DNA from 3 places in the Bacillus spongicola genome. Region 1 is predicted to be linked to each of the others. Evidence: riboswitches for the same ligand, from Rfam matches in the RefSeq annotation. Region 1 holds a riboswitch; each other region holds the start of a gene.
The links. Region 1 has a riboswitch for lysine ahead of U8D43_RS18630 (Fur-regulated basic protein FbpA). Riboswitches for the same ligand answer to the same signal wherever they lie in the genome.

Region 1 (10,916 bases):
CTACATGATTTAGCTTCGCCTACATCTTTCTTTTTTTATGGCTGTTTTCGCAAAGTTTGTTGCTTTTCGTATCAGTTTATCATTTAACCCGAGCCCCTGCCACTGCAGCTGGATCACGAAAAGCGGAAGTGGCTGCCCAGGGACGGCAGGCATCTGGCAGAACACGCAGTGAAGCCTGCTTCACGTAGTGGGCTGACAAATGCCCGAGTCCATAGCCACTGCAGCTAGATCCGTCTATTTTTGCTGGAAACCAACGATGAAATGGAAGATTTAATAAAAATTGAGATGAATTAGCCACAATGGATACGAAAAGAGCCTTATACAAAGAGCCCTTTGAAAAGAAAAAGCATGACTCCTTAGAGCATGCCTTTATCCCTCAACTGATTCAATCAGATACGCTTCAATTTCTTTGATTCCATCTAGGCTCTTCACTAGTATCCCTGGGCTAACGTATGTAATAAGTCTTTGTTCCCAGTGCACAACACCTGTAAAATACTTCGTTTTTGAGTATGCTAAAAGACCCACTTGCTTGATCGCTTCATTTGGGACATCTAGAATTTCTTTCGCTTCCTTTACGATGACAGCAAAAGAGAGAAGCTCCGATTGAATGACAATCATGCGTGCGTCCGTTAAGTCAGAAGCAGCTCCATATAAAATTTGCTCAAAATCCAAAACGGGAACCAATTCATTCCTTATATCGACAATGCCGCTCACATAATTGGGTAAGTGTGGGATGGGATTAATCTTTGCTAGTTTTTCAATGGATATAACATTTTCAATAGGAAGCGCATATTCTTCCGTTCCTGATTGAAAAACAACGACCTTTTGAGTATCGCTCATGAAAATCCTCCTCTGTAAATAGGTGCATTATTCCCTAAAACAATTTCTTCTTTTAGAGTACCACTTTTCCATCCTATTGACTATTGAATTCCTCTTTACTAACTAAACACTCTACGAGTGCAACTAGCGCATGTATTTCTCCATTTGAGCACGTTCGATCGCTCTAATAAGAACGCCCAAACCCGCCTAGAGCTTTAAGTAGCTCACGTACATGGAATGACAAAAATCGGTGCATTTACTAACTTTGTTCGCATTTTAAAAGGTCAATTCGGTTCCCCTTGGAGGTTAGCGTTGTTCAGTTAGATGATTTCAAAAGGGAACCCTCTATACTAAAGGGTTCCCTTCAAATAATAAGGCTGTTTTCGTAATGCTTGTTGCATTTCGCACCCGTCTATAACCGATGATATAGCTTTGTTTCAGGGCATCATTTCGTCTATTTTTGATGGAAATCAACAAAGAAATGAAGAATTCAAACAAAAAGTAGTTGAAATAGCCACAATGGATACGAAAAGAGCCAAAAATAAAAATTAATATTAAAGTTTTACACAGTTTTTAACTTACTCTCCAGCGACATCTTCTGTGATTGCTACTACCATTTCTGCTAGTTTCACTAATTCTTCAACAGGCATTCTCTCACTTGTAGTGTGAATTTCTTCATAACCAACAGCCAGGTTAACCGTTGGAATTCCAAACCCAGCAATCACGTTCGCATCACTACCGCCACCGCTTGTTTGGAGTTGACTATCACGACCAATTTTTACTGCTGCTCGTTTCGCTACCTCTACTACTTCATCACCATCAGCAAATTTAAAGCCTGGGTACATAATATCCACTTCGATCGTCGCACTTCCACCCATTTCAGTAGCAGCTGATTCAAACGCATCTTTCATTTTCTGCACTTGCGCTTCCATTTTTTCAGGCACGAGGGAACGTGCTTCAGCTAAAATATCCACACGATCACAAACGATATTCGTTGCTTTTCCACCTTCGAAGCGACCAATATTAGCAGTTGTTTCGTCGTCAATGCGACCAAGTGGCATACGACTGATCGCTTTTGCTGCCATCGTGATGGCCGATTTCCCCTTTTCAGGTGCCACTCCAGCGTGTGCTGTTTTTCCGTGAATAACCGCTTTTACTTTCGCTTGTGTTGGCGCAGCAACAATAATATTCCCAACCTTACCGTCACTATCAAGCGCAAAACCATATTTCGCTGTTACAAAGGTGGGATCCAGTTCTTTTGCACCAACTAAACCAGACTCCTCGCCAACTGTAATAATGAATTCGATTTTTCCGTGGGCAATATTTTGTTCCTTCAGTACTCGTACCGCTTCAAACATAACCGCTAATCCTGCTTTATCATCCGCACCTAAAATCGTCGTACCATCCGAGTAGATAAATCCGTCTTCTTTCAATGTCGGTTTCACAGATTGAGCTGGAACAACGGTATCCATATGGGAAGTAAAGTAAATCGTATCAACATTTTCCTTTGTCGCAGGTAATGTGCAAATTAAGTTGCCTGCCCCGTGTCCCGTAATACCCGTCGTGTCATCTTCAACCACTTCGACGCCAAGATCGGCAAATTTTTTAGTTAGTACCTTTGCGATTTCGGCTTCCTGACCTGTTTCTGAATCGATTTGTACGAGTTCTAAAAATTCATTCACTAAACGTTCTTGATTGACCATATTAACTCCTCCTACTATGTATTCAACTAGTACAGTATAACTCGAAATACATTTTGGAACAATGAATACACTTACAAAGGGATATTTCCATGTTTTTTATACGGACGAGTTTCTTTCTTATTTCTCATCATCTCAAGACTTTGAATCAATTTTATTCGTGTTTCCCTGGGATCTATGACATCATCGACCATTCCACGACTTGCTGCAACATAAGGATTGGCAAATTTCTCTCGGTACTCTTCTATTTTTTCCGCTCTCAATTGCTCCGGATTGTCACTTTTATTGATTTCTCTTGCAAAAATAATATTGGCTGCACCTTGTGGACCCATCACCGCAATTTCGGCATTTGGCCAAGCAAACACTAAATCTGCCCCGATGGCTTTTGAATTCAAAGCGACATACGCCCCCCCATAAGCTTTTCGGAGAATAACAGTGATTTTTGGAACAGTTGCTTCTGAATAAGCATACAAAATTTTAGCACCATGACGAATAATCCCACCATGTTCTTGCTTAATACCTGGAAAAAATCCTGTGACATCTTCAAACGTAATAATCGGTATTTGAAATGAATCACAAAAACGAATAAATCGGCTAGCTTTATCGGATGAATCGATATCGAGACCACCTGCCATAAATTTCGGCTGATTACAAACAAGCCCGACTACTTCTCCCTTGATCCGAGCAAGGCCAATCACAATGTTTTTGGCAAACTCCCTCTGAATTTCTAAAAATGAGCCTTCATCGACAATCTCCTGAATTACTTTACGCACATCATAAGGTCGTACGGCATCGAATGGAATCAAGTCTGTTAGATTCTCACGATAGTCATTTTCTTCTTCTGTTTCTTTCATAGGTGGCTTCTCTACATTATTTTGCGGAAGGTATGAAATCAATAATCGAACTTGTTCTAACACTTCCTCTTCAGATGAACCACGAAAATGAGCATTGCCACTAATCGAATTATGTACCTCAGACCCACCCAAATCTTCTGCACTGATTTTCTCTCCTGTAACTGTTTCAATCACCTTGGGTCCGGTAATAAACATTTGACTGGATTTATCGACCATAAAAACAAAATCTGTAATCGCTGGGGAGTATACAGCTCCACCAGCACAAGGCCCCATAATAACTGAGATTTGCGGAATCACCCCTGAATAAATCGCGTTACGATAAAAGATATGACCGTATCCATCTAGCGAGACAACTCCTTCTTGAATACGTGCCCCACCTGAATCATTTAACCCAATAAATGGTGCACCATTTTTCACCGCTAGATCCATCACATTGGCAATTTTTTGCGCATGCATTTCACCGAGAGCCCCACCAAATACGGTAAAATCTTGTGAGAACAAATAAATTGGTCGACCATTGACTTTTCCATAACCAGTGACAACCCCCTCCCCTGGCGCATCGACTCCATCTAAACCAAAATCATTGCAGCGGTGTTCAATAAACGGATTTAGTTCCACAAATGTACCTTTATCAACGAGCAACTCAATCCTCTCTCTCGCTGTTAGTTTTCCCTTCTCATGTTGTTTATCAATTCTCTCGTCTCCTCCACCTAGCTCAACTTTCCTTTTCCGGTCATATAAATCATTGATTTTTTCATAAATATCCATGAACTACTCCCCCTTGACAGCTGGCTTTTCACAAAGCTCCGTTAGTACTTTCTGGGTAGATTTCGGATGCATAAATGCTACCTGTGCACCACCTGCCCCTAATTTTGGATCATGATGGATCATCTCGATGCCTTTTTCTTTCATCTCAAAAATTCTTTGCTCAATATTCTCAACCTCAAAGGCAATATGGTGAATCCCTTGGCCTTTTTTCTCTAAAAAACCGGCGATAGCACTATCCGGTGAAAGTGGTTCTAATAGTTCTAGTTTAATAGTTCCCCCGTCGATAAACGCCACTCTGACATTCTCTGAAGGAACTTCTTCTATTTTCAATAAAGGTAACCCGAATACTTCCGTATATAATGGCAATGCCTCATCTATCGAAGGAACAGCTATTCCTAGATGGTCGACTCTTTTCATTTTAAACATCCCCTCTTCCCTTTTCTCACCCCAACTAATTCTCCCCCTGTGTTTCTCGTATAGATACTCTAAGAAAATACAAAACTGTGAGGGTGAAGATCGAATATCCACCGGGATAGATATTACGAATATCGCTTTCACTATCGTATTCGATGAACTTGTCGAATTTCCTGCTACGATCTAAATTTTTGTAAACGTTTTCAGAATGAAGCATCTTGTTATTTTGATAATGGAAGAGTACAATAGGATTGAAAATGCAATAAAACAAGGAGAGTGTACTCAATGAGAAAGACGAAAGTACAAAAAATTGTTATCTATTTAATGTTATTCGCCATGATTGCGTCAACTCTATTCGCTGGCTTGGCTGTGCTATTATAAAGGTAGTTTTCGCAGAGGTTACTGTTAGTAGAGTTCAGAGTTTAGAGTTTAGACTTTTTACCTTGATACAAAAAAGAGAGGATCACTAATGAGCGATTCTCTCTTTTTGTAGGCACATATCTATTAGAAGAAGTAACCTCCCGAAAACAATGGATAAAAAATTCATCCAAACTACTTTTCTTTATTGCCCTAGGCGGTGATATTTTTCATCCCTTTGTATATAAGATCCAACTCCTGATAAGATAGTTGAAATAAATGTCGACCATCTTCCGCTTTCAAAACGCCTTCTTGAATAACCAGCTCTATTAATTTTTCTTTTGCTAGAATCCCAATCTCTAATGTCAATTTCCTTCCCCTTTTCTCCATCTTTTCTGTCAAAGGGAGAAACAAAACGCCCAACCAAGATGCCCTCACAAAAAACCCTTAGTCTTCAACACCTCTTAAATAGTTCTCCGCAAAACATTTCTTGTGACAATATCACATTTGTTCAAGATAAAACTATTTAAAAAACCCTAGGAATTTTTCCACTTCTGCAGCAACACCTTTTCCCTATGGTGGTCGGTGACACACATCTCCCATAAGGTACTTATCAATCATGTACCTCTATCTTAGAAAGGACAATCTTTATTTAATAATTGTTTCTATTTTTACCAAAAAACACTATCATTGTCAAGCTATGGGTGTCAGAATAGAGGGGGGATACCTCACCTATACTTAAACTCATGATAGATGGATAAAACCTCCGAAAATTAAAAAAGGGACAGCTCTATTTAGAGCTATCCAACATCTAGGGAGTTTAGGGGTATGGATCTAGATGTAGTAGTATATTACCCAAGCAGCATTAATCTTAACCTCATTTATGAAGTTTTTACGAACATAAGGAACAATAATTGAAATAACCTGCTAAATCGACTATGATTAAAGTACATCTGAGCATGTTTAAAGGAGAGAATAATCTTGAGTATGGATTTTAATTTATTTATGAATGATGTTGTTCGTCAAGCTCGCGAGGAAATCGAAGGGGCTGGATATACCCAACTAACAACAGCAGAAGAAGTAGAAGAAATGTTTGCCAAAAAGGGCACTACCCTCGTTATGGTCAATTCTGTTTGTGGGTGTGCAGGTGGGATTGCTCGTCCAGCAGCAGCTCATAGTGTTCATTTTGACAAACGCCCTGATCATTTAGTGACTGTTTTTGCAGGTCAAGATAAAGAGGCAACCGCCAAAGCTCGTAGCTATTTTACTGGTTACCCGCCTTCTTCTCCATCTTTCGCACTTTTAAAGGACGGAAAACTATGTACAATGGTTGAAAGACACGAAATTGAAGGTCACCATCCCATGTCGGTTGTGAACCAGCTACAAGAATCATTTGAACAATATTGCGAAGAAGTATAGCGCTTACAAACCTGACATTTTTGAATGTCAGGTTTTTTCTATGGCTACACTGAAGAGATACGTGAACGAATGGAGAAAAAGCATGTTTAAAATCGGATATCGTACTATTAAGACAGCGATTGGAACCGCAATCGCCATTATGATTGCTCAGTGGTTTCAACTAGACAATTTTGCCTCCGCTGGCATTATTACCATTCTTTGTGTACAAAACACAAGAAAAAAATCATTATCTGCGTCCTGGAGTCGCTTTTTAGCGTGTATCGTCGCAATGGGTTTTTCCTTCGCCTTCTTCGAAGGGATTGCCTATTCACCCATAATTATTGGGAGTATGCTCTTATTTTTTATTCCAACGACCGTTGCCTTAAAGGCAAAAGAAGGAATTGTGACGAGTTCAGTCATCATCCTTCATCTTTATTCGGCAAAACAAATTACCATGAACATCATTTTTAATGAACTTGGAATTATCATTATTGGAATTGGTGTCGCCTTAATCATGAATTTGTATATGCCTAGTTTAGATCGAAAGCTGATTCACTACCAAAAACGAATTGAACGAAATTTCCAACTCATCTTTAAAGAAATAGCTCATTATTTACGCTGCCAACAAAGTGACTGGAAAGGAATGGAGATTACAGAAACAGCTAAACTTCTTCATGATGCTAAGTCCATTGCTTTTCGTGATGTTGAAAACCACTTTTTGCGACATGAAGATGTCTACTATTTGTATTTCAAAATGAGAGAAAAACAATTTGACATTTTGGAACGAATTTTACCGATTGCTACTTCCATCTCCTTAACTGTCGAACAAGGTAAAATCTTAGGTGATTTCATGGACAAATTAAGCGAACAAATCCATCCAGGAAATACTGCCTTCCTCTATCTAAAAGAATTATATGATATAAAAATTGAATTCGAAGGGATGGCTCTTCCACAAACACGAGAAGAGTTCGAAGCACGAGCGGCATTGTTTCAATTTATGAAAGAAATGGAACAGTATTTATTACTCAAAAGCTCGTTTACAGGCTTACAAAAGAAAAAAAAGAATGGTAAACCTCTTAGTGAAGCAAACTATTCTTAACCTTCATTGAAAGGATGAATCAGATGAATTTGCTATTCGCTATCTGTTTAGTGTTCTCACCCATTTGGCCACTCGGAGAAAATCCATTACCAGGCGACCCAATAGTCATCGTCAATAAACAGACGAATGAACTGGCTTTTATTGTCGATGAAGAAGTGGTTCATATTTATTCAGTAGCGACAGGAAAAACGGAGAACTTAACACCTGAAGGTACGTTTACCGTCACTGTAAAAGCTGAAAATCCTTTTTACCGTAAAAAAAACATTGAAGGAGGATCTCCTGATAACCCACTTGGGACACGCTGGATTGGATTTGACGCAGAGGGTACAGATGGAAGAATCTATGGTTTGCATGGAACGAATGCTCCTAATAGTATTGGTCAGTATCTCTCGAATGGGTGTATTCGGTTAAGTAATACTATGATTGAACAACTCTATGAAAAAACCCCCTTAGGTACAAAAGTTCATATCCTCTCGTCCCCCCTTCCTTTTGAGCAAATCGCCAAAGAAATCGGTGCTATATCTTAGCTGAATAATTATTAATGTCAAGTAACATGCGTGTTGATTAACCAATAAAATCCAAAAAAAATACCAAAAAGGACACCTTTCTAGTAGAATGATGTTTGCCGACAAACAAACTACAGAAGAGGTGCCCTCATGAAGAAGAATACCACATTTCACAATTTGTTTCAAAAAATTGTTTCACATAAAGAAGTAGCCATCATCCAGGATATCGTTGGCTATAAGGATACCGCTCGTAAGCTTGATGTATTAATGCTTATTCCTTATTTTCTTTGTGCTTCCATGAATGAGCTTAAAAGTTATCGAGACTGTGCGGATGTAGGTGATCAATATGGGCTGCCTAAAATTAACCACTCTACGCTTTCTAAAAAGGCTGAACCTATGGACTACAAGATTATGAAGAAGTTATTCCAATTAATCGTGTCTAAATGTAATCGAATGACACGTTGAGCGTTAAAGATACCAAAGGATCTTCTTTTAATAGACTCCACCACGATGACAGTGGGAAAGTCGCGCCTTCCTTGGGCCCTTTATCATGGAGAGCGTGCAGGAATCAAATTACATGTCAGTTATACTCCACTTACAGAAATGCCCCTTCATGTCGTTGAAACGACTGGACTTGTACATGATGGGCCGATTGGCTAACAGTTGGCGGATTCTCGGTTTATTCTAGTAGAAGATCGGGCTTATTTTAAAATCAAACGAATCGACCAGTTTAAAGAAGATAAACAAATGTTTGTGATCCGAATGAAAGAAAACGTAGAAATTTTTAGGCCTCATGCTTTAAAACACCTTGAGGAAGATGGATCATCTATTTCTCGTGATATCACTTGTCAACTGGGTACCAAACAATCTCGTTCAAAGGAACGGCATCGAGTGGTGTTTTTTAAGGATGACTACGGTAAGGAGATGCGTGTTGTCACCAATTTAATGCACGTGTCACCTGAAGCTATCGCAGACATGTATAAAGCAAGATGGAGAATTGAAACGTTCTTCCGATGGATTAAACAGAACCTAAATGTCCCTGTGTTATTTGGCACGACTGAAAATGCCGTTTTTAATCAGCTTTTTTCCGCCTTAATTGCCTAAGTTCTATTGAAATGGTTGTATTCAAAAACATCTGAAGGACGAGTATTCGAAAAATTATCGTTTATTTCCTTTCAAAGAAAACTTCTACAAGATAACTTACCGATTGACTGGAAATCAGAAATGGCCGTTGTTTTGAAGAAATACAAAAAGCTTCATGGGATAAGTTTATCTAATTTTGGATAATAAAGACTCGTGCAATAATTTATTGCTTTATCTCAGGAGAATATTGGCGAATTTCTTTTCTAGTTGTTAATTTTATCACCCTTCGCTTCGGGTCTCCCTCTAGAAATTTTTGAAATAACTCTTCCATCTTTTCTTTTCTTGGATGGTAGGTTGTGTAAATAAACTTGAGGAAGGCCCAGTCTAACTTTTCTGTACAGCCATCACCCATATCAGGACGGTTTTGACCAATATTAGTGAAATATCGCTTAATTACACGAAATAGGCAGAGATATAGTGGGAGTTCTAAATAGATAATCGTGTCAGCATGAGGTATGCGAATGTGATTCGTACTACGATAATTTCCTTCGATAATCCATACATCTTTTTCCACGATTTCCTTTTGTTTCGTAGAGAATTCTTCTAAAGAAGCCTCCTTCCAGCCTGATTTCCAATACATCGTGTCTAGATGATACACGTCTATGTTGATTTTTTCTGCTAGCTTCCTAGCAAAAGTAGACTTTCCAACTCCCGCTGAAATCCCCATCACTAAAATTTTTTTCATTTTTCATGTCCCCTTTTAATAGACTGATTTTTCAGTATATTTTATTTCTCACGGAATTACTAGTTTTTTGACTTCCTTGATGAACGTAATCTGTTTCTATCTTTCCATTTGGTTCGAATCGATTTAGCTTGTTTTGACGAGGAAGGATTCTGTCCAAAAAGCAAAGAGCCTTTAGAAGACAGAAAGTTATTTTGATTGTCATTCCGCGGTACTCACCTAAAATCAAGGAGACACTAGTTAACTGATATCTCCTAGCTCGAAAAATGCAGAACACGTCACCATTATTCAAATGATATCCTCAACCAGAATATCATTAGTTTCTAGGTTACTGCCATTTTGTTGATGAAGGATTAGACAAGCTTCTCCATAATTTAGTGTTTCAGCAACTAGATAAATTCAATTGCATAAGGAAAGCGCGAAGAGCATTAGAATATGAAGATTATCCAATAATTAAAATTACTGGGGCATAAACTATACTGGTATATGGAAAAAACATTTATGGCAGAAGGCTCTTTTCCTATACCTTGTGGCTATTTCAACTACTTTTTGATTAAATCCTCCATGTCACTGTTGATTTCGATCAAAAATAGACAAAATCATGTCCGAAGCTCTATTAAGATTTAAAACTGATTCGAAAAGCCACAAGTTTTGCGAAAGCAACCTAAAAGAAAAACAACCGCCATCACTTCTGTCGGTTGTTTTCATTAAGCCCTTATCTTAAATATTGTCATAGAGAACCACAGCCTTTTTTTACCATGATGAGATTACCCAAAACTCCACTATGTTTTCCAAAACCCTTCTCATCTAGGGTTGATGGATAGAACGGTATTAAACGGGAAGAGACTACTCTTTATTTTGATACAGGTTAAGCAACCTCAGTAAAGCGGATTGAACGGTTGTTTCCCCGTCTTCTACTTTTGTCTTAAGAAGGGGCAATTCCCTTTTTACCTCTTGATGTTCATAAAAAGACCGAAGGAGATTATCCACAATCGAGGACTGAAGCCACTCAAGATTTTGCTGCTTTCTTCTCTTTTGAAATTGATTCGATTGAATGGTTAGAACTTTAAACCGTTCTATTACCTGCCATATCTCTTCTAAACCTTGTTCTTTTATGGAGGAACACGTAAATGCCTGCGCTTCCCACCCTGGCGTTGCAGGGGCTAGAAAATGCAA
Region 2 (10,916 bases), on a different contig from region 1:
GATTCCGCTGTTGATTTTTGTTGTAATTGGCGGAGAATTTCAGGTCGGGCTTAGTTTATTTGCGGTTGGACTTTATTTTTTCTTTACGGTTTTCTTTTGGGGAACTTTTTATTATCATCTTCGAATTGGCACATCTTGGCTGAATTTCACCCGCTTTTGGAAGCTTGTGTTGAAAAATAGTGATTCAACCAGCGGGAATGCACAAGAACAACTGCCTAAGGTCCTACTGCTTCTAAATCTCTGGTACTGGGCATATGCAAGTGGTGGAAGCCAACTTGAGTTTGACATGCGAGTGTACGGGGTCTTATTGCTCGTTTTATGGCTATATTCATTTATTCTTCATCGATACTTATTTGATTGGAAGCCAAAATATTACGAAGAGAAAGCAAGTATACCAGCGGAATTAGCTTCTCAAGACAATCAAAGCAATCGAGTGGTTGTGATTGTCATTGATGGGATGAGAAAAGAACGTTTTCAAGAAGCTCATACTCCTTTTCTTGATTCTCTTAAGGAAAACGGGACAGAATATACCAATATGGAAACCGTCTATCCGGCTCGTACGGTGGTTTGTTTTAGTTCTATGTTTACAGGAACATATCCGTTTGAACACGGGATTAAGTCAAATATGGTTTGGCGTCTAGGAATTAAAGTGGAAAGTATCTTTGATTCATTACGAAAAGTAGGAAAAAAGGGTCGCTTGTTGGGTATTGCCCATCTAGTCGATAGTATGGGAACGGATGTGGAAACAGTAACAGCGGTTATGAAAAATGATGTGGCGGATAAAAATATTATGGAAAAAGCTAAATTCATTATGAAAGAGCAGGATCCCGATTTATTTATTGTTCAACTTATTGGAACCGATCAAACAGGCCATAGTCGAGGCGTTTTATATGATGAATATTTGGAGAAAATTGCTGAAGCTGATGATCTCGTAGAAGATTTTGTGTCTTGGTTGAAGAAAGAAAAGAAAATGGACAATACAACCCTTATTGTTTGTGCAGATCACGGTCAAGCTGATGGAATTGGCGGACACGGTCATTTAGATGAAGGAGAACGCTTTGTGCCATTCTTTATGAACGGTCCAACGATTCGTCCCAACCTAAAAATAGAAGAGAAACACAGCTTGGTGTCTCTCGCTTCCACAATCGCTGTAATGCTGGGAACCCCGCTTCCAAGTCATGCAAGAGGTCCAGTATTAAAAGAGGCCTTTAAACGAAAGGAATCAACATCATGAGAAAACAAACAGTGATTGTATTTATGCCAGCTTACAATGAAGAAGAATCGATTGGTGACGTGATTCGAAACGTCCCAAGAGGTATTTCGGCTAATATTGAGGTGAAAGTCTTAGTAATCAATGATGGATCTACTGATGGTACAGTGAAGGTGGCGAACGAAGCAGGAGCCGATTATATCGTTGAGATGGATAGAAATAGTGGACTTGGAGCAGCAGTGAGAAAGGGTCTTTCACACTGTATAGAGTTAGGGGCAGATATTGCGGTAATGATAGACGCGGATGGTGAATACCCAGCGACACAAATCCCTGAATTGATTCAGCCAATTGTAATAGGTGAAGCGGATTATGTCATGGGCTCTCGATTTTTAGGAACGATTACGGGTATGAAAATTCATCGTCGACTCGGAAATTACTGTTTCACCTTGTTACAGTCTGTTCTTTTACAAAGGCGAATCCACGACGGTCAGTCCGGTATGCGTGCTTTTTCGAAAGAGGTTACCGAAGAAGCCGAAATCATACATGATTATAATTATGCTCAAGTTCTTACCTTAAACATTGTTCGTAAAGGATTCAGAATGAAGGAGATTCCTATTCGCTATTCAGTGAGAACGACTGGAAAATCATTTATTAAATTTAAAGCGTATATGACTAATGTCCTACCAGCTATATTCAAAGAAATGAGAAAACCTGTACAGAGAGTATCTTCGTCAAAAAAAACACAAAATGAAGCTCATATTTCACAAATGGAGCATTGACATTATGAATGATAATCATTATCATTGAATGTGTGGGAGGAAAGCAGATGAAAAAGCTACTTTTTTTTAGTTTATCAGTGATATTAATTCTCAATTACATAGGTATGTCTACTCGAGCCTTCGCTTATTCTTACGGAGATCCTGGAGAAGAGCAAATGGCAGAAGCATACAAGGAGCTAGAAGCTCATTTAAATCAAGGGGATTGGCAAAGTGCGAAAGAAGTGTATTCCTCCTATCAAAAAGAATTTGAACTGTACTTTACGAAAACACAGCCAGATATTGAAATAGCATTTGAAACACAAAATGAAGAACTCTTATTGAGAAGCTGGCAAGCTGCTCTTCGCTTAAATATTGAAAGACGCTTACATTTTGCAGATGATCAGTTCCAAGATTACGGGCAAGCGAAACTGTTGCTGGCCAAAGCAAGAGGAACGTTCAATGTGTTAGAGCCGTTGGCACTGGAAAAAGTAAGCCAACAAAAAGTCAATGATATATATGCAGCTTTTGATGAAGCTTTGACATCATTAGGTAATCCTGGACTGTTCGGCATTGGAAGTAAAGAAAATGACCAAGAAACATTTGTCAATAAAATAGAATTTATAGAAACGGAATTGCGACCGTTGTTTCCGATTGTGGCAGAGTTGAATGAAGATGAAAGCCATTTAACGGAAGAAAACCTGGAATTAGGATTTGCCAATGACGAAATCGGAACTTCAGCCTTTTGGCTCTGGTTGTCACTCGGTCTTGTCTTGCTATTAGTCATTTTGATTCTGTTGAATAAAAGAAAAAGGAAGGAATAGCTTCTTTTCGAACAAAGGGGGATGTCATCATGGATTTTCAGGCTTTTTTAATTACACTACGTGAAGCTTTAGAAGCCATTTTAATTGTAGGACTGATTTTATCTTATTTAACCCGTTTGAATGCTGAAAAGTATAAAAAATGGGTGTATGTTGGAGTTGGGTTAGCACTTGTCACCTCATTTTTAGTTGCGCTTATGTTCCAAGTAGTCTTCACCGGCTTTGCAAGCTTTGGGTCAGAAGTCTACTTGAAAATTTCCATAATGTTTGCTTCCGTGATTTTATTAAGTCACATGGTGCTTTGGATGAAGAAGCAATCTAAAGGAATTAATACGGAAATGCAAAAAAAAATTAATGCAGCTTTAACAGCAGGTAGTGTGTCTGCAATGATCGTTCATTCGTATTTGATTGTCGTACGTGAAGGTGTCGAAACTGTCTTTTTCTTTGCTGCAATTAGTAACGGTGATGTAACCAAAGTATTCACAAGCTACGGAGCGTTGAGTGGGTTATTAATGGCTTTAGTCATCGGTTATCTCTTTTTCTCTGGTACGATGAAAATTTCCCTAAAAGCCTTTTTCAATGTAACAGGGATACTAATTCTCTTTATCGCAGCCGGGCTATTAGTTCAAGGTATCGGTGTGATGCAAGATATCGGGAAATTAGGCTCATTATACACAACTGCTGAAGGTAAACCTGCTGATGTGTATAATATCGTTCACATTATGCCTGAGCATTATCAAGATGAATTTCACTACCAAAGAGATACAGGAAACGATGTATTAATCAATGGTCAAGTAGGGTTATTCTTTGCCGCCATGTTTGGATATAGTCATAATCCGTCACTTGAACAAATAATGGCATACACTTTATACTTTACATTTGCATTCTTATGGTCGTATTTAATCAATTCAGGTAGGATACGTTTCCCTTTTAAAAAAGCTGTTCCTGTTTCCGCAAAGCAACAAAGAAATGCAATAAAAGAAGGTAATCCGGAAGAATTGGGATCAATTAAAGCGTAGTTCACTACTTATCGAAGAAGGCCCCTCTAATAGAAACATTGACAGACTCGTTAAAAACGGGTCTTTTCTTATATAAAGACTTTTTTCGCAAAGTTTGTGGCTTTTCGTATCAGTTTATCACCAATGATTTAGCTATGTTTTAGGACATCATTTCATCTATTTTTGCTGGAAATCTACAGGGTATTGGAGGATATAATCAAAAATCTGACGAAATTGCCACATCTATACGTAAACTTCCTATTGAAGAGGGGAGATTTCCGGTTGTTAGATACGTGTCTAGCTTCAGACCCAATGAGCACGTAGTCATAAGCCAAGCCCGGTTTTGAGGAAAAAAGTGCCTCGGACCAGTTCAATCTTGTCTTATGTAAGTCTCTGATAATCGAACGCATTGCGCATTTCTAATATACTTATGAAAAGGAAGACTCTTATGAAAGTGAAATCTATTATCGCACTTATTATCTTGTACTGGGTAATCCGACTGGGATTGCTATCGCCTCTCCCTCAAACATGGGACGAAGTTGATTTTATCCTTGGAGTTAAAGAGTTTGATTTAATCAATATGCAGCCTCATTTCCCGGGATATCCTTTCTTTATGTTAGGGGGAATGGTGTTTAATCATTTTATATCTTCCCCTGAATGGGCATTGCTTCTCTTTATTCAGGTTGTTTGTATAAGTACGATTTATCCCCAATATAAACTTTCGCGTACATATTTTTCAAATGAAAAAAGTTGGTTGCTAACGTTAGCACTCCAAACATTAGCCTACCCAACTTTTATGTCTAGTTTGCCTATGAGTGAAGGAGCCGCTCTGAGTGTCTTATGGTGGTATTTATGGTCTTTGCATCAAGCTTGGCAACAAAATAAACGTGAAGCCGTTTTGTGGCCAATCTTATTCTTTAGCGTTTTGCTCGGCATTCGATTATCTTATCTTCCATTTGGGGTGGGACTCCTACTTCTAATGGTTAAACGTTTTCAGTACGATAGGTCTATTCAAGAATTATTGTCCCATGTAGCTCTAATTCTAGTTTCACAACTTATCTGGGTTACCGCATTGATTGCAAATGTAGGTTCACTGAAAACATTTGTCGATGTCGCAACCGGATTTACCGGTGGGCACTTTAATGAGTGGGGAGGAGGCGTTAGTGAAAAAACGGATATTCTTCCCCGCTTTGCAATCTATGTATTTCAAAATATTGTTTGGAATGGCTATGTAGCTACATCAGTCATTTTACTTATAAGTACGATTATACTGGTTCCAATTCTACTAAGGACATCACTGTTTCCGAAAACATTTCCGATTTTGCTATTTAGTAGTGTATGGGGTAGTTATTTCATCTGGGGATTTTTTGCTCAAAACATTGATAAACCGCGGCATATTCTTCCGCTAATTGTTTTAGGTTCTTTTGTGGGTTATGTCGTAATTGTAAAACAACAGAGTAAATGGGCAACGTACCTTTTAATTTTACACATACTAATACAGGGTGTTGTCGGATTAAATTTACTTTTCGAACATAAGTATTCAACTCCAGCAGTATACCAACTTGTGGAGAAGTTGAAGAAGGAAGAACAGCCCATTCTCGTGTATACTTGGGAAGAAACGAGGGTAATGGACTACTTAAACGTGCCTTTTTCCCATAAACGGGTTTTTACCTATCAAGAATTTTTACGAGATATTTCGATGCATCCAACGGAAACAATCTACGTAACGGGAGCAGTAATAGAAGGATTTAAGCAACAAGGAACAACAAATCTCGAAGGTCAGTTTAAAGAAGTCCAACGATTTTCATCCCTTTCTCTAAGAGATCCCGTCTATTCTGCTATTACTCTTTATCAATGGAAGTCTGAATGAGGTGACAAGAACTAATGAATGACTTAATACAACAGAAGCTTGCTGTTCTACCTGATCAGCCAGGCTGCTACTTAATGAAAGACAGGCAAGGCACCATCATTTATGTTGGGAAGGCTAAGGTTCTGAAAAATCGAGTTCGCTCGTACTTTACCGGGTCACATGATGGGAAAACACAACGGCTTGTTTCCGAAATCATCGATTTTGAATACATCGTCACCTCTACCAACTTAGAGGCACTCGTGCTGGAGTTAAACCTGATAAAAAAACACGATCCAAAATATAATGTGATGCTAAAGGATGATAAAAGTTACCCATTCATAAAAATAACAGCCGATCGTCACCCACGATTAGTGATTACAAGAAAAGTAAGTCGGGATAAAGGAAAATACTTCGGTCCGTACCCGAATGCACAAGCTGCCAATGAAACAAAAAAGCTATTAGACCGCATCTATCCTTTACGAAAATGTTCTACACTTCCTGATCGAGTATGTTTGTATTATCACATGGGTCAATGCCTCGCTCCTTGTATTAAAGAAGTAGAGGAAGAAACTTATCGTAAAATGAAAGAAGATATTACAAAATTTTTAAATGGAGGGTATCAAGACATTAAGCGGGAATTAACAGAAAAAATGTCAGCTGCGGCAGAGGAATTGGAATTTGAGCGAGCAAAGGAATATCGTGATCAGATTACCCATATCGAAGTGACAATGGAAAAACAAAAAATGACCATGAAAGACTTCACGGATCGAGATATCTTTGGATATTCTGTAGATAAAGGCTGGATGTGTGTACAGGTATTTTTCGTCCGACAAGGCAAAATGATCGAGCGAGATGTCTCATTGTTTCCGATTTATGATGAACCTGAAGAAGAATTTTTAACGTTTCTAGGTCAGTTTTATGAAAAAACCAATCATTTTAAACCAAAAGAAATTTGTTTGCCTGAACGGATTGATATCGTCTTAGTTCAGGAGCTTTTAGGGGTGAAAACCTTTCAACCTCAGAAAGGGCAAAAGAAAGAACTTGTGAAATTAGCTCAAAAGAATGCCAAGATTGCACTAATTGAAAAATTTGCTCTAGTCGAACGAAATGAGGAACGGACGATAAAAGCGGTTGAAAACTTAGGGAAAGCTATGAATATCTATCCTCCTCTTCGAATCGAAGCGTTTGATAATTCGAATATTCAAGGAACTAATGCGGTTTCGGCATTGGTTGTTTTTCTAGATGGTAAACCGGCTAAAAAAGAATACAGAAAATATAAATTAAAAACGGTCAAAGGTCCAGATGATTATGAATCGATGAGAGAAGTAGTGCGAAGACGCTATACGAGAGTACTTCGTGAAAACCTTCCTCTCCCTGACTTGATTCTTATTGATGGAGGTAAAGGACAAATTGAAGCGGCACGTGGAATCCTAGAAGATGAACTTAATCTGGATATTCCTCTTGCGGGGTTAGCGAAAGATGAAAAGCACAATACATCCCAACTTCTTTACGGAAATCCTTTAGAAGAAATTCCACTAGGAAGAACGTCACAAGAGTTTTATTTGCTTCAACGAATACAAGATGAAGTGCATCGATTTGCGATCACCTTTCATCGTGAACAACGAGGAAAATCTTTATTTCAATCTGTTCTTGATGATATTCCAGGAGTTGGACCAAAACGAAAAAAACAACTTCTTCGTCATTTTGGTTCCATGAAAAAAATGAAGGAAGCTACGGTGGAAGAGTTTATAGAGATGGGCATGCCCCAAGGGGTCGCCGCAGAAATAGTGCAAAAATTAAAAACTTAACATTGTTGCTCTTATGGATGTATGCTATAATGAATCAAAATTTCATATTATTATCACTTTAATAAGTGGTGGTAGAGGTGCGAACTTCATAAGTAAAAGTCTAGAAGAGGTAGGGCTCTAGTGACGGACTTTAAAAGGGAAGGATCGCCGAAGTGGTATATGTCTCTTCGCATATTAAGCTGGTTCTGTATTGAATAAATTCAGAATTGTCAAGATGTACTCATCTTGGAGAGCTATCTCACAGTGTATACACGGTAATTTCTGTTCGTCTATACAAGCAATGAGATCTCTATTCTCGTTGCTTTTTTTTGTGGGTGTGCTCTACTAGGTGCTTATTCATGGTCGAGAATAGAAAAGGATGGCGATAATATGGGGATTATAGTGCAGAAATTTGGCGGGACATCCGTAGGAACCGTTGAACGAATACAATCAGTGGCAGAGCGAGTGATTGAAGAGTACGATAGAGGCAATGAAGTGGTTGTAGTTGTATCTGCTATGGGAAAAACAACGGATAGCCTTGTTTCTCTTTGTAATGGTGTGAGTGGAAATCCTCCAAAGAGGGAACTCGATATGCTTCTTTCAACAGGTGAACAGGTGACGATTGCCTTGTTATCAATGGCCATTCACCAAAAAGGATACGAAGCACACTCATTTACTGGTTGGCAAGCTGGAATTGGAACAGAAAAAGTTTTCGGAAATTCTCGAATTACTTCTATTGATACAAAGAAGATTCACGCAGTACTTGGGGCAAAAAAAATTGCTGTAGTAGCAGGATTTCAAGGAATAACAGAAGATGGGGAGATTACAACCTTGGGAAGAGGGGGATCTGATACAACGGCTGTCGCCTTAGCTTCCGCTTTGAATGCTGATCGATGTGATATTTATACTGATGTAGACGGAGTGTATACTTGTGATCCACGCTTTATTGATAGAGCTAGAAAACTTGATAGTATCTCCTATGATGAAATGTTAGAACTCGCCAACTTAGGGGCCGGAGTACTTCACCCAAGAGCGGTTGAGTTCGCTAAAAATTATTGTTTGCCACTAGAAGTTCGATCAAGTATGGAGCAGAGAAAAGGAACTCGTATAGAGGAGGAAGTATCAATGGAAAAAAGCTTAGCAGTACGAGGAGTTGCCTTTGAAGAAGATATTATACGATTGACGATTTTTGGGTTATCGAATGCAGTAACAGGGTTGTCAGACATCTTCTCTACGTTAGCTCACCATCATATTGACGTAGACATTATCATTCAAAGTCAACTTGGAGATGGAACAATGAACCTTTCTTTTTCCATTAAAGAAAAAGACCTTTCCCGAACATTATTGGTATTAGAAACAGAAAAATCTCGTCTTGCTTTTGAGCGGGTAGAGTTCGAAAAAGCATTGGCAAAAGTTTCAATCGTTGGGTCTGGAATGGTATCAAATCCTGGGGTTGCCGCAAAAATGTTTGATGTTCTCACAAACGAGGGCATTGGCATAAAAATGGTCAGTACGTCAGAAATCAAAGTATCAGTAGTGGTCGCTAGGAACCAAATACAGGCCGCAGCAAGTGCGCTACACACAGCTTTCCAATTGGATAAAAGCAATATTCCTATTTAAGTGCCCAAACAATCATGCATGTAAAAAGCTGAGGTGTATTCAAAGCTTTTTCTATAGTGAATTTGTCAGATCTCCTCAGTCTTTTCGTGCATTATTTAATATGCCTGTGTTCGCAAAGTTTGTTGCTTTTCGAACCAGTCTATAAAATAGTAGATAGCTTTACTCCTGGCATTTATTCGTCTATTTTTGAGGGTTATTAGCCCCAAAAGGGAGGATTCATTTAAAATTAGATGAAATAGAAACAATGTATAGGTAAAGAGCCTATTACAATATTGTTGTTTTGAAAGGATGAATCTAATTTGAAAAAACAAGCATTCCTAAAGTAGCCAACCAATTAGACTGATTGAATGAAAAATGAAATATTTAAGGATCGCTAAATTATTGGCATACCCTGAAGAAATCAATCTTGATCATTTTTGAGATTGAAATGGCTTTTTTTTTAGGGTTGTCATCATGAAGTATTTATTCCTATCCGAAAAGAAACTTCCATTGAGAAAACATCCTTTCAATGAAAATGACCTACTCTATTTGTCACTCTTTACAAAATCAGTATCATCCCATTGGACAGTTAGCTCAACAGAAGAAGACCGTTTTTGAACGCTTTCAATCGCTTCTGTTAAAACGTGGTGTTGCTGCTCGTATTGTTGAGCAAGAAAACCTGCCTCTAGTTTAAAACACGCGTCGTTATTCATCTCTAGTCGTTTTTTTACGACCTGTCCAGATAGAGTGAAAGTCTTTCGGTGCTTCTTTTCTTTCATTAATGTTAAAATTCCCCAATTCGCTTCTTGGAAAAAATTAACTGTCTCTTCGTTGGTGGCAAGCGGGAATTTTCTAGCTAAATGTTTCCCTGCCCAGTAGGACAAATCTGCTGTATGTTTTCCTAACAGGTCTGGTATTAATGTATCTCGCAACAGTTCATAGCTAAACGCTGATACGAGTGTGCTTTGGAAATCTTCCTCTTCAGTTTTCTTCAACGTAAATCCCCACTTTCTATACTTCTATTATATACCGGTTGATGCGAAATTTCACACCTTGAATTACATCCTAACCATTTTAGTAATATAGTAATAAATCGGTTTATTTATCTGAAAATTCAATCATAATATTACAGGACGGTTGTTGTTTTCAATAGGAAACTGGTCAAAATATTTTTGCAATATTGTTCAATTTAATGTATCCGTTTTCTTGACGCGTTTACTTCATGAGAGTAAAATGAACATGTCACATAATTGTTAAAATATGAATTTTTGCAGGACTCTATTAAACTTAGTTTAAGCAGGGATAGTGCTGCAGAGTTTCATAATTAAGGGGGGTATATCATGGCTGGAAATCGCGAGTTTTATTTACGCAGGCTACATTCTTTACTAGGTGTGATCCCAGTTGGATTATTTTTAGTACAACATTTAGTAGTGAACCATTTTGCTGTGTATGGGGAAGATTCATTTGAAAAAGCGGCTCATTTTATGGAAAGTTTACCGTTTCGTTATGCATTAGAAATCTTTGTTATCTTTCTTCCATTACTATTTCATGCAATTTATGGCTTATATATTGCATTTACTGCGAAGAACAATGCAACTAAATACGGTTATTTCCGTAACTGGATGTTCGTTCTACAACGGTTCACAGGAGTTTTCACACTAATATTTATCTCATGGCATGTATGGGAAACAAGAGTACAGGTTGCACTGGGAGATGAAGTTAGCTTTCAGATGATGGAGTCGATATTATCAAATCCATTTATGTTTGCGTTTTACGTGGCGGGGATTCTTTCGACTGTTTTCCACTTTGCAAATGGTCTTTGGTCCTTCTTTGTTAGTTGGGGAATTGTTGTTTCACCAAGATCTCAAGTGATAGCTACATATGTTACACTAGCTCT
Region 3 (10,916 bases), on a different contig from region 1:
TCAACTGTATTACGACTCCATGGTTTAGCTGTTAATAAAACCGCTGCGAGCATTGCACCAATTGCAACAGCCCATCCAAAATTGAAGACAAATTCTAATGGATAATCGCCTCCACCATAGCTGTTAATGATACGTTCTTTAATTTTCCCGTACATCATATAACCTAATACAAGTGGTGTGATTAAGCCTAAACAAATTTTCCACCATAGACCTAGTCTAATATCAGACACAGAGTTCGCATGCTGTTGAAGTGGTGTTAGCTGCTTCGCAATCCAAGCGATAAAGACAACTTCAAATAATCCAGCAAGTGCAACACCAAATTGGTTAATAAATTCATCCGTTACATCGAGGAAATTCAATCCTCCTTGAGTCGCGAACAATAAAGAGAGAACAGCAGACAAACCACCACCCACTGCAACTGCTGTTGAACGAGAAACATTAAATTTCTCCGATACAGCTGCAACGAAAGTCTCTACAATCGAGATTAATGAGGAAAGACCCGCAAGTACTAAGCACGTGAAGAAAAGGAATCCAAACAATCCATTAAATGCAGGGAACTGATTGATAATCTCTGGGAATACAGCAAAAGCTAATAATACTCCAGTCATTCTAGCATCTAAATCTGCAAAGGCTACCCCTTGAGATTGCGCCATAAAACCTAAAGCAGCAAAGATACCAAAACCAGCAAGTAACTCAACACTTGAGTTAGCAAATCCTGTAATAAAGGCATTATTCGTTAAATCCGATTTTTTTGGCAAGTAACTAGAATAGGTAATCATAATCGCAAAGGCAATAGATAGGCTAAAGAAGATTTGGCCATAAGCGGCTACCCAAACTGAAGGCTCCATAATTCGTTCCCAATCTGGTTTAAAGAAAGCATTTAATCCCTCTGCAGCACCATCAAGAGTAAGTGCACGAATTACGACAACTAAGAACAAGACTACTAGAGCAGGAATCATGATTTTATTAGCAAGTTCAATTCCTTTTTTAACTCCAGCAAACAATACCCCTAGCGTAATCGCCCAAACAAGAATTAAGGGAATCAAAACACCTGGCACTAAATCTCCCATAACACCTGGATCGGATAACTTTAAGTAGTCTCCAACTAGGAAGCTAACTGGGTTTTCACTATTTTGCCACTGTAAATTAATAGAAAAATAGGCAAAGGCCATAGCCCAAGCAATAATGACAGCATAATATGTCGATATGACAAATGAGATCATCACTTGCCACCATCCCATCCACTCACTACCTTTACTAGCTCTAGCATACGATAATGGAGCGGAACCACGGTGCTTATGACCGATCGTAAACTCGAGAATGAGTAGCGGAATTCCGGCAGTTAATAATGCAAATAAGTACGGTAAAAAGAATGCTCCTCCTCCATTTTCATACGCGACCCCTGGGAACCTCCAAATATTCCCTAAACCAACTGCTGAACCAACAGCCGCTAGAATAAAACCAGCTCTTGTTCCCCACTGTGGGCGATTTTCCATTGACAATTCCCCCCATGTATATCCTAGCACCTATAAATACTAGAATATTACTATTTTTCTGATTATTTAGTATAATCTATCAACAAGTATAATCACGAATCGGTAAAAAGTCAAAGTATTATTTTGTCGAAACCCACTGAATTTCCTATGTTTTTACCGATTAATACAGAACATTTATTATTGCTTGAAAATAATTGCCAAGCTTCGCTGATGAAGATCAATATTTTTTCAATTTTAGATCTCCTCTAAACAAAAAACACCTCAGCCAACAATGGCTGAGATGTTTTACTTAACCGTGCTTTTCTACTCTTCTGCCCATAACGAGCGTATAGGCCACTAATAAGGTAGCTATGGTGATAAGGGCTAGTAATGTACTGCCCGAGAAACCTAATACCAAAAAGCCTAGCGCCGATATGACTGCACCCGTTAATGCATATGGTAGCTGAGTGATCACATGGTCAATATGATTACTACCCGCACCTGTTGATGACAAAATCGTTGTATCTGAAATAGGAGAACAATGATCTCCAAAAACAGCTCCAGCTAGAACGGCCGCAAGGGATGGTAATAGCATCTCAATGTCAGTCGCTGCAACAATTTGTCCAGCAATCGGAAGTAAAATCCCAAAAGAGCCCCATGACGTTCCCGTTGAAAAGGCTATGATACCAGCAACGATAAAGAGTAAAACAGGTAAATATCCTAGTGGAAGATTAGCTTCTTTAACAAGATCCGATAGATATATGCCCGTTCCTAATGAATCAATTAATCCGACAATCATCCAAGCAAAGATCAAAATGTAGATGGCAGGAAGCATTGATTTAATCCCTTCCCACATACCAAGAGAAACTGTGGCAGGGTCCGTCCCTTTAAGAAGGTGTAAAACAAGCGCCACCGCTAGCCCGATTAATCCACCATATAATAACGATGCGGCCACGTCTGTATTTTCTAAAATAACAAAAATATTTGCATCTCCATCATAGCCTGTCCACAGCATAGATCCGATAGTACCTATAACCAAGGCAACGATTGGTAACACTAAGTCTATTACTTTCCCTTTATTACTAACAGGAAGATCATTTTTTAATTCGCCAGGAATTTCTTTTTCATTATCATACACTTCGCCTGTTTTCATAGCTCTATCTTCATGAACTTTCATTTGCCCTAAATCAATGCCACGAACAGTAGTGATAAACACGAGCGCAATAGCCGTGAACACATATAAATTCATTGGAATCATTTGAACAAATGCCGAGAAAGCTGAGTACTCAGATATTTGATATTCCGTAATAATCCCTGCAATGATAGTAATAATATAGGCCCCCCAGCTTGAGATAGGAGATACGACACATATCGGTGCAGACGTTGAATCAATGATATAGGCCAGTTTTGCACGAGAGACATTGTGACGGTCGGTTAATGGACGTGCCACTTGTCCAACCGCAAGTGCATTGAAATAATCATCGATGAAAACAATAATTCCCAGGGTTGCTGCAACAAGTTGTGCGCCAACTCGTGTTTTCACACGCTTCATCGCCCATTCTCCAAACGCGCGTGTTCCACCTGAAAGATTAATAAATGCAGTAATCATTCCGAGTAAAAGCAAAAACAGAATAATATAGACGTACCAAGTATTCAGTTCGCCACCATTGACGAAAATCGCTTTAAAAGAGTTCCAAATAATCGTCAACGTTTCTAAAAGATTGAATTGAGATAAAATGAGGGCTGCCGAAATAATTCCTGTCCCCAACGAAAGAAGTACCCTTTTCGTTAAGACGACCATTAAAATGGCAATGAGTGGTGGTAATAATGAGTAAATTGTGTTTTCCATGTTGTTTTCCTCCTCCTATTTGGTAAGACAGGGAGGGGAACCATTTTGTATGTGTGAAGAAATACAAAAAAGGTAATGATAGAGAAGCTATCATTACCTTAGTAATATAGACATTTCTCCATCACGATCTGTAGCTCCCCATTATAAAGATCAAACATTCCTTTATAATGACAGTGTTACCCTTTTTCAAGATAACCCCAGCAAAGAAGAATTTGACCCTTCTACTTTACTTCGGCAAACGTTCCCTTCAACTGTGATCAACGTTGTCATCCTCACACAGTTTACTCATAACACTTGCATCCTCTACCCCATCGGATTTTGATTAGGATATTATTTAATTTTTTAACATGTCTATTAATATAGCAGTAAATCATTGTATTGGCAATCAATTTGTTCAAATATTTATAGATGAGCCTCTTCCACACGGAAATAGGACAAAGAAAAGGCCAATTACGCCATAAACTAGATACCAAACCATTTTCCAGTGCTTTCTTGTCTAATAGCTCTTTTCATATGCTTTGTTGCACTTGGCACATAGAAAACAGGAAGTAAATTTTTTCGATTGGTCCCTACTATTTATCTAGTAATGAAGAGTTTTTCATTAGGAAATGGGGATGAAGTCATACAAGTCAAAGGTTTTATTCCTATTCGAAAACAGCTTACCTAATAAAGCTGTTCTCACCAAGAATGTTTCTATTTGCAAGAAAAGATTTTTCAATAAGGTTCGATCGTCTATCTTTGAGTGAACTCTTTATCAAGAAGGCGATTCCAAGTTTGAGTGATACTCAATCGAACTAGCAACAATGTATCCGAAATCCAGATGATTTAGCACTCACACCTCGATCAGAAAGTATTGTTTCTACTTTTTCACAAGTATAGTTCCTATTTATTTTTGCTTCTTCGCTATTTAGTATTTAGTCTAAAATCTTGTATAACTGTCAATACTGGGTAGAAACTATGAAAATACCTAGGAGCTGATGGCGTTATGGAAGATTTCCAAGAAGATTTTAATGTATTCGAGGCTGCTTTAGAAATACCTGAACCTTGGTACGTTTTTCATTATGAGTTGGCAAAAGAAGATAAAGAACTTCACATTTATCTTGAATACAGAAAAGGGGCAGATTTCACATGTCCTAACTGTGGATTTTCCAGATGTAAGGTTCACGATATTCAAGATCAGGATCGTACATGGAGGCACCTTGATTTTTGGCAGTACCAAACATTTCTACATGCAAGAATGCCTAGGGTTAAGTGTGAATCATGCGGAAAAATTCGTACGGTTAAAATTGATTGGGCACGACCAGGTACCGGATTTTCTTTGTTATTTGACTATCATGTGCTGTCATTGATGGTTGAAATGCCTGTTGCCGCAGTTGCTCGTAAAGTTGGTGAACACGATACCCGCCTTTGGCGAGTCTTTAAACACTACGTGGATAAAGCGGTTGAAAATATTGATGTATCAAATGTAAAGAGTGTCGCCATGGACGAAACGTCTCGTAAAAGAGGGCACAAATACGTGACATTATTTGTTGACACAGATACGAAGCGAGTCATTTTTGTTACGACTGGAAAAGGAGCAGGTGTGTTACAGGAATTCTGTCAGTTCCTTGATAGTAAAGGGGTTCCTTGTTCTCAAATCAAAGATTTCTGTTGTGATATGTCTCCGTAGTTCATTTCAGGTATAGAGGAGAATTTCCCTGAAGCATCGATTACATTTGATAAATTTCATGTGATGAAATTTATCAACGAAGCAGTAGACAACGTCCGAAGACAAGAACAAGCCACCCAACCCGAACTAAAGAATTCACGATATACATGGCTCAAAAACCAAGAAAATCTTACCGAAAAACAAAAGAATAAATATGTCAAATTGAAGGATATGGATTTAGCAACAGGTCGTGCATACCGTATGAAATTAGGGCTACAAAAAATGTTTTCCAGATCAGCTGGTATCTCAGAATTATACTTTGATGAGTGGTATAGCTGGGCAACTCGATCCCGACTGGAACCAATAATTAAGTTGGCTCGATCTCTAAAGAGGCATAAAATCGGCATATTAAGATGGTTTAAAACAAGAATGACCAACGGACTTCTTGAAGGAATAAACAGTTTAGTACAGGCTGCAAAAAGAAAAGCTCGCGGATATCGTTCTCCTGAAAACTTTATAGCGATGATTTACGCCACAGTAAACAAGATGGACTTGATTATGAGACAATAAATGATTGTCATTCCTTTATTTTGCTCGAACAAAAAAGATTGAGTAACAGTTTGGAGTCATACATCGCTCACAACTGAACCCATTCCCTTGTCCATGAATAAGTATGTCCGTTCAATGGAGTCGATATTCATGTAACAGGTGGTGAATGCAGAGCGAGCAATTGAACTCATTCCCTTGTCCGTTTTTTGATTTTGACCTTGGTGGTAGCTAAGACACAATACTATTAAATTTTGGTCGTGTATGGAGTCTCGTAATTTGTTTTTTCAACACTAAATAGCGAAGAGCCTTATTTTAACTGTATTACAAGTATGGTTGACTTTTCGGAGAGTTGATTGGAGCGGATTACCCTAGAAAATGCCTAAGCAGTTTATTCTAAGGAGTTCTTTCAATGTCCTGAGGATAAACAAGGAGGCACCTAGACCACCAACTGAAATCAACAGCGGGGGTTTAAAGAGATTTATCTTCACAAAAAAGAGCCTCTATTAAAACACCCACTCTTCAAATCTGCGAAAAGTGGGCATTAATTCTTATCATAGTGCATAGCGATATTACAATCCGTTATAACCAAATGAAGTTCTATTTTTAAATCTATTTCATACGTCGAGCTGATGGTTTGACCTTCTTCTTCGATAATTCTCACGACAGGACGATCAGATAAACCTTTATTTTGCTTTGCTATAATTCCTTTTCGTCCGTCACTCAAAACGACCGTTAATCCATTGGGATAGATCGACACCGAGTTGCGGAAGGCCTCTACCACTCTTGTGTCAAACAAGGTACCTGCGCCAGAATAAAGAATTTCCAACCCTTGGTGAGGTAGCATCGCATTTCGGTAAACACGATTTGACGTTACGGCATCAAATACATCAGCTACAGCAATGATTTTGGCAAATGGATGAATGTCTTCTTCTTTTATTCCACGCGGATATCCTGATCCATCTAACCGTTCATGATGTTGAAACGCACAATGAGCAATCGTTAAGGATATGGTATGAAGCTTTCGTAGAATTTCAAAACCATATTCTGAATGACGCTTTACTTCGATAAATTCCTCTTCTGTTAAACGTCCTGGCTTTAAGAGAATCTCTTCAGGGACTAACATCTTCCCGACGTCATGAAGAATGGCACCCATCCCAATCGCTTCTAATTGCTTATCAGAGAGCTTTAACTCCATTCCAATCGCTAACGAATACAACGTCACATTAAAAGAATGTTGGAAAATATAAGAATCATAGGTAAACACGTCCGATAAGACGATTTGAAGATCAGGGTTATCCTTTATACCTCTTAAGACAGTATGAATAATTCCTTTAAAAACTTTTGAATTCTTTTCAAATACTAAAGCATTTGCAGATGCAGATGACTTATTAAGACCTGTAAAGGACGCTTCAATCGTTGAGATAGCTTCTTGCCTAAGCTCACTTGAAACCGGATCCTGAATATAAATTCCGGCTGATTGAACATCTTCAATATAAACATACTGGATGTTTAAATCAACCAAGCGTTGAATCATTCGGGTTGTTACGGAAACACCTGCACGAATAAGTGCTTGCCCTTTAGGACTGTAGACGGATGTTGCAAGTACCATGCCTTTATTTAGATTTCTGGTTGATAGTAGCCTCATAGCATTCTCCTATGAATATCCTTCATTATTCGACAAGTTTTACTAATATCTTCTATTATAAAGGAATCTACCCTCATTGCAATAGTTCCATGAAAGAAACCTGGTATGACTTTTCCAGTCAAAAAAACAGCCTCTTTAGGCTGTTTTAGATCATTTTTAGCAGAGCCTCTCTCCCTATGGTTCCTTGGACAATACCCAATGATTCTGCTTCGATTGTGACCGATTCTAGTGGGGCATCGAGTAGCTGATCAATTGTTTTGACCCCCACTGCTCTTCCAGCTAATACTTTGCGTGCTGCTAATTTTTCATTTAATAACGTAACATCTAATGCACCACACATAATATATCCCTTGTCACTTGATACAACAAGCAAATTGGTTTTAGGGAGTTGAACGGATACCGCTAAAAACGTATGTCCCTCTATCTCAACAGGATATAAATTCACCATCTTTTAACGCTCCTTTCACCATATATGTATGATGAAGAAGCGTTATCAGTGCTGTTTTTTTAGCTTCCACGCCAAAACATCTCGCAAAAATTCTGGCATATAATATTGTTTTTTTGCTCGTTTCAGCTCAGGGAAAAAGTGACCAAAAGTAAACATGTCCGTCGTTCCTAACCGATATTCTTCATGTAACTGGATCTTTTTCCCGTTTACAGACATTTCGTTAAGATTTTCATTAATCGTTAGTCCTTTAAAAACAAAATTCCCCATTACTTTCCCTCTAAACCCTAGTCCTTTCAACTCAAGAGTAGGCCAATCTTTATTAAAGCTTTGCTTGATGACTTCTTTTAGTTCGGCACCTGATAAAGTTATCGCACACGGATTAATTGGATGAGGCAGGAGTGCATGAAGGTCATATTCTGAGACAGAACCCTTTTTTAAGTCTCCCAACACAAGCCCAGAATTAATTAAGGTACAGTCTGCTTTCGTCCATTCATGCACGGCCTCACATAGAAGCATAGGTAAAGAGGATGGATTAAACCAATCTGTGGTAAAATCGCGCTCTATCGTTACAACCTCTTGTTGAAGAAGCTGTTTTCCTCGCTCAACCCACTCGTCAATTTGGTAGTCATCTTGTTGCTCCGCTGGAAGCTCCTCTGTTTTATACACTTGGGCTGTTTTTCTTAAAATGGCCTTTTTTACAGAGTCAATTTTGAGCTCGATGTGACCAATATAATAGCCATACTTCCCCGCAGCCGCAAGAAGAGTTTGATTGACCATTTTTCCTTCTTCGAGTAAGTGATGAGTATGACCTCCTAAAATAACATCAACCATAGGGTGCTCTCTTGCAATCCATTCATCATCCCCTAAGCCTAAGTGAGACATTAATAGGAAACCGTCGACCTCTTTTAAATCATAAATTTCTTTTTCCAATTCATCTAGTGGCGGTGTCATTCTCCATCCTAGTAAATCATAAAAATGCTCGTAATAAGCAGAAATCCCTGCAATACCCAGTTTAAACCCCTGTTTACTTTCCACAATGATATTTGGCTTTGCCCACGCAGGTCTTTCACCGTTTTTTTCGTATAAATTTGCTACAAGAACGTCAAATTTTGCTTTACTGTACAATGTGCTCAAATCTTCATACGAAAATGTAATCCCCTCATTGTTGCCAATCGTGACCGCATTATAACCAACCTCATTCAATAAGGAAATATTTTCTTTTCCTTTTGATCCCTCCGTTAACGGATGCCATTTATCAACGAAATCCCCTAAATCTAACAGGACTACTTCTTCCCCAGCCAGTTCATGCTCTCTTTTTTTGGCTTTTAAAAAGCGCGAGATTTTTGGCCAATTTTCTAAATGACTATGAAGATCATTGGTATGATAAATGTGTATGGTTTCAATCATCAAATCCTCCCCTTACTAACTATCCCATGAACCCTTGATAAATCAGTCTTACTCCAATCACGATTAAAATGATTCTTAACACGCTAACTAGAGAATCTGATTTTAATTTTTTATTTAAAAACGCACCCAGCTTGGCACCAACATAAGCACCAGGAATTAAGGCTAAAGAATACAACCAATTGACGTTTCCTAGAAGAACATGGGTGAATGAACTCACTAGTGCTGATAATAAAATCATAAACATCGATGTGGCAACAGCTACATGTGGTGGAAATAAAAACAGCAAAATCATCGCAGGCACCATTAAAGAACCTCCACCGATTCCAAACAACCCGGAAGTAAAGCCGACTAAAAAGGCAATTCCAACAGCAAGTATCGGCTGCAAGCTATAATTATATGTATTTCCTGCTGCATCTTGAAAATGACGTTCTATCCCTTTTTTTGAAAATGTGATGGGCTTTAATTTATCGCGGAACATTAACACAAGCGATATAAAAATAATAAAAATACCAAAATAAATGTTAAACGATTCCATGTTTAAGTATTGATTCACCCAAGCCCCAAGAATTGCTCCCGGTCCACTCCCTAGAAAAAAGAGAAGACCACTCCGATAATCAACCGTTTTGTGCTTCATATACGCTAGGGTGGAAGATAAACCGGTGAAAATCATAATGACTAGTGATGTCCCTACAGCCACCTGGGGGCTAATTGGTCCGAGCCACGATGTATAATTCGAAAAATAGAGGAGAGCTGGTACGATGATAATACCTCCACCTAGCCCTATTAACGCTCCTAATGATCCTGCTGCTAAACCAATCATCACTAACAAAACCCATTCCATCTCATTCACTCCACTTCTTAAAATAAACCTAATTGTCTTGGATGTAAGTTTTCATATTCAATATTCAGTAGTTTTTCGAAGTGTTTTGCATTATCAGCTGCATCTCCACCTGAATTATTATTAAATAGAATATAGATATCTTGAGAATCCTTGCTTAAAAATTCGATGTACTCTTTCCATACGCCTAACTCCGCTTTATTATAGCGATACAAATAGCGGACGTCTCGCCAGTTCTTTTGTCCTGATGCCCTCCAGCCGTGGAAATTCCGTCCATGAAATCGAACCAAAGTAGCTTTTGGATTTGTCGCTTCAAGGACAATCGGAATAGATCCACTCCCTGCTTGAGGCTCATCACAGATTGAGTGAATCCAATGGGACGATTTCATATACTCAATCGTACTTACACTGTATTTCTTTTGGAACCATGATTGATGACGAAACTCCAATGCGCAGGGAATATCCCCCATTCTTTCTTTACAATAGCGTAAATACGCCACATTCTGTTTTGTACAAGCAAACCAAGGTGGAAATTGAAACAGAACCATCGCTAACTTATTTGCTGCTTGATACGGATGTAAGGACTCGATAAAGGCTGAAAACATTTCCCCTGAAGACTTGAACGGAATCTCACCTCTTTGATGTCCTGTCATTCCTTGATAGGCCTTGACCACAAACCCAAAGTCTTTCGGCGTATGTTTCACCCATTTTTCTGCATTTCGCAGAGGCTGAATGGCATAAAAAGATGCATCTACTTCGACCACTGGAAAATGGGCAGCATATTCGGTTAGTTTCTCATTTGGCTTTATAGAGGAGGGATATAGCGAATCCTGATCGCCCCATCCCGTTACACCAATATAGATCATAATACCACCTCGTTATACGTCTTTATTAGTTTATCATATTCTCATCTTTTCTCCTCAACCAACGTTTTAACCTTCTATTTTGAAACTAGATTAACGGGAGCTACCTAAGATTAGGGGCTACCCTTAATTCATATCCTCTCTCTAACTTATCGACGTTTTTTTTAGTCAAAAAAAACACTTAGCTACTAGCT

Region 2: it holds a riboswitch for lysine, as region 1 does, so the genes downstream of both, U8D43_RS20225 (aspartate kinase) here and U8D43_RS18630 (Fur-regulated basic protein FbpA) in region 1, are expected to answer to the same signal.
Region 3: it holds a riboswitch for lysine, as region 1 does, so the genes downstream of both, U8D43_RS06215 (Na+/H+ antiporter NhaC family protein) here and U8D43_RS18630 (Fur-regulated basic protein FbpA) in region 1, are expected to answer to the same signal.

The regions. Positions count from the first base shown of each region.
Region 1 covers NZ_JAYKTS010000039.1:4,940-15,855, reverse strand. The annotation lists gene U8D43_RS18660 (hypothetical protein) at 57-188, shown strand; gene U8D43_RS18655 (chemotaxis protein CheW) at 370-840, opposite strand; gene U8D43_RS18650 (tripeptidase T) at 1,398-2,522, opposite strand; gene U8D43_RS18645 (acyl-CoA carboxylase subunit beta) at 2,594-4,141, opposite strand; gene mce (methylmalonyl-CoA epimerase) at 4,145-4,558, opposite strand; gene prli42 (stressosome-associated protein Prli42) at 4,841-4,936, shown strand; gene U8D43_RS18630 (Fur-regulated basic protein FbpA) at 5,126-5,281, opposite strand; lysine riboswitch at 5,374-5,550, opposite strand; gene U8D43_RS18625 (BrxA/BrxB family bacilliredoxin) at 5,894-6,331, shown strand; gene U8D43_RS18620 (aromatic acid exporter family protein) at 6,414-7,409, shown strand; gene U8D43_RS18615 (L,D-transpeptidase) at 7,439-7,936, shown strand; partial or broken gene U8D43_RS18610 (IS4 family transposase) at 8,066-9,202, shown strand; gene U8D43_RS18605 (P-loop NTPase family protein) at 9,222-9,743, opposite strand; gene meaB (methylmalonyl Co-A mutase-associated GTPase MeaB) at 10,587-10,916, opposite strand, start outside.
Region 2 covers NZ_JAYKTS010000052.1:3,040-13,955, forward strand. The annotation lists gene U8D43_RS20195 (alkaline phosphatase family protein) at 1-1,234, shown strand, start outside; gene U8D43_RS20200 (glycosyltransferase family 2 protein) at 1,231-1,989, shown strand; gene U8D43_RS20205 (hypothetical protein) at 2,037-2,789, shown strand; gene U8D43_RS20210 (FTR1 family iron permease) at 2,819-3,805, shown strand; gene U8D43_RS20215 (hypothetical protein) at 4,233-5,654, shown strand; gene uvrC (excinuclease ABC subunit UvrC) at 5,669-7,441, shown strand; lysine riboswitch at 7,506-7,685, shown strand; gene U8D43_RS20225 (aspartate kinase) at 7,811-9,040, shown strand; gene U8D43_RS20230 (YslB family protein) at 9,565-10,014, opposite strand; gene U8D43_RS20235 (succinate dehydrogenase cytochrome b558 subunit) at 10,360-10,916, shown strand, end outside.
Region 3 covers NZ_JAYKTS010000006.1:76,609-87,524, reverse strand. The annotation lists gene U8D43_RS06220 (sodium-dependent transporter) at 1-1,496, opposite strand, end outside; gene U8D43_RS06215 (Na+/H+ antiporter NhaC family protein) at 1,786-3,324, opposite strand; lysine riboswitch at 3,448-3,638, opposite strand; partial or broken gene U8D43_RS06210 (ISL3 family transposase) at 4,310-5,542, shown strand; gene U8D43_RS06205 (HD-GYP domain-containing protein) at 6,063-7,166, opposite strand; gene U8D43_RS06200 (YunC family protein) at 7,312-7,614, opposite strand; gene U8D43_RS06195 (bifunctional metallophosphatase/5'-nucleotidase) at 7,660-9,021, opposite strand; gene U8D43_RS06190 (sulfite exporter TauE/SafE family protein) at 9,041-9,862, opposite strand; gene U8D43_RS06185 (DUF72 domain-containing protein) at 9,880-10,725, opposite strand.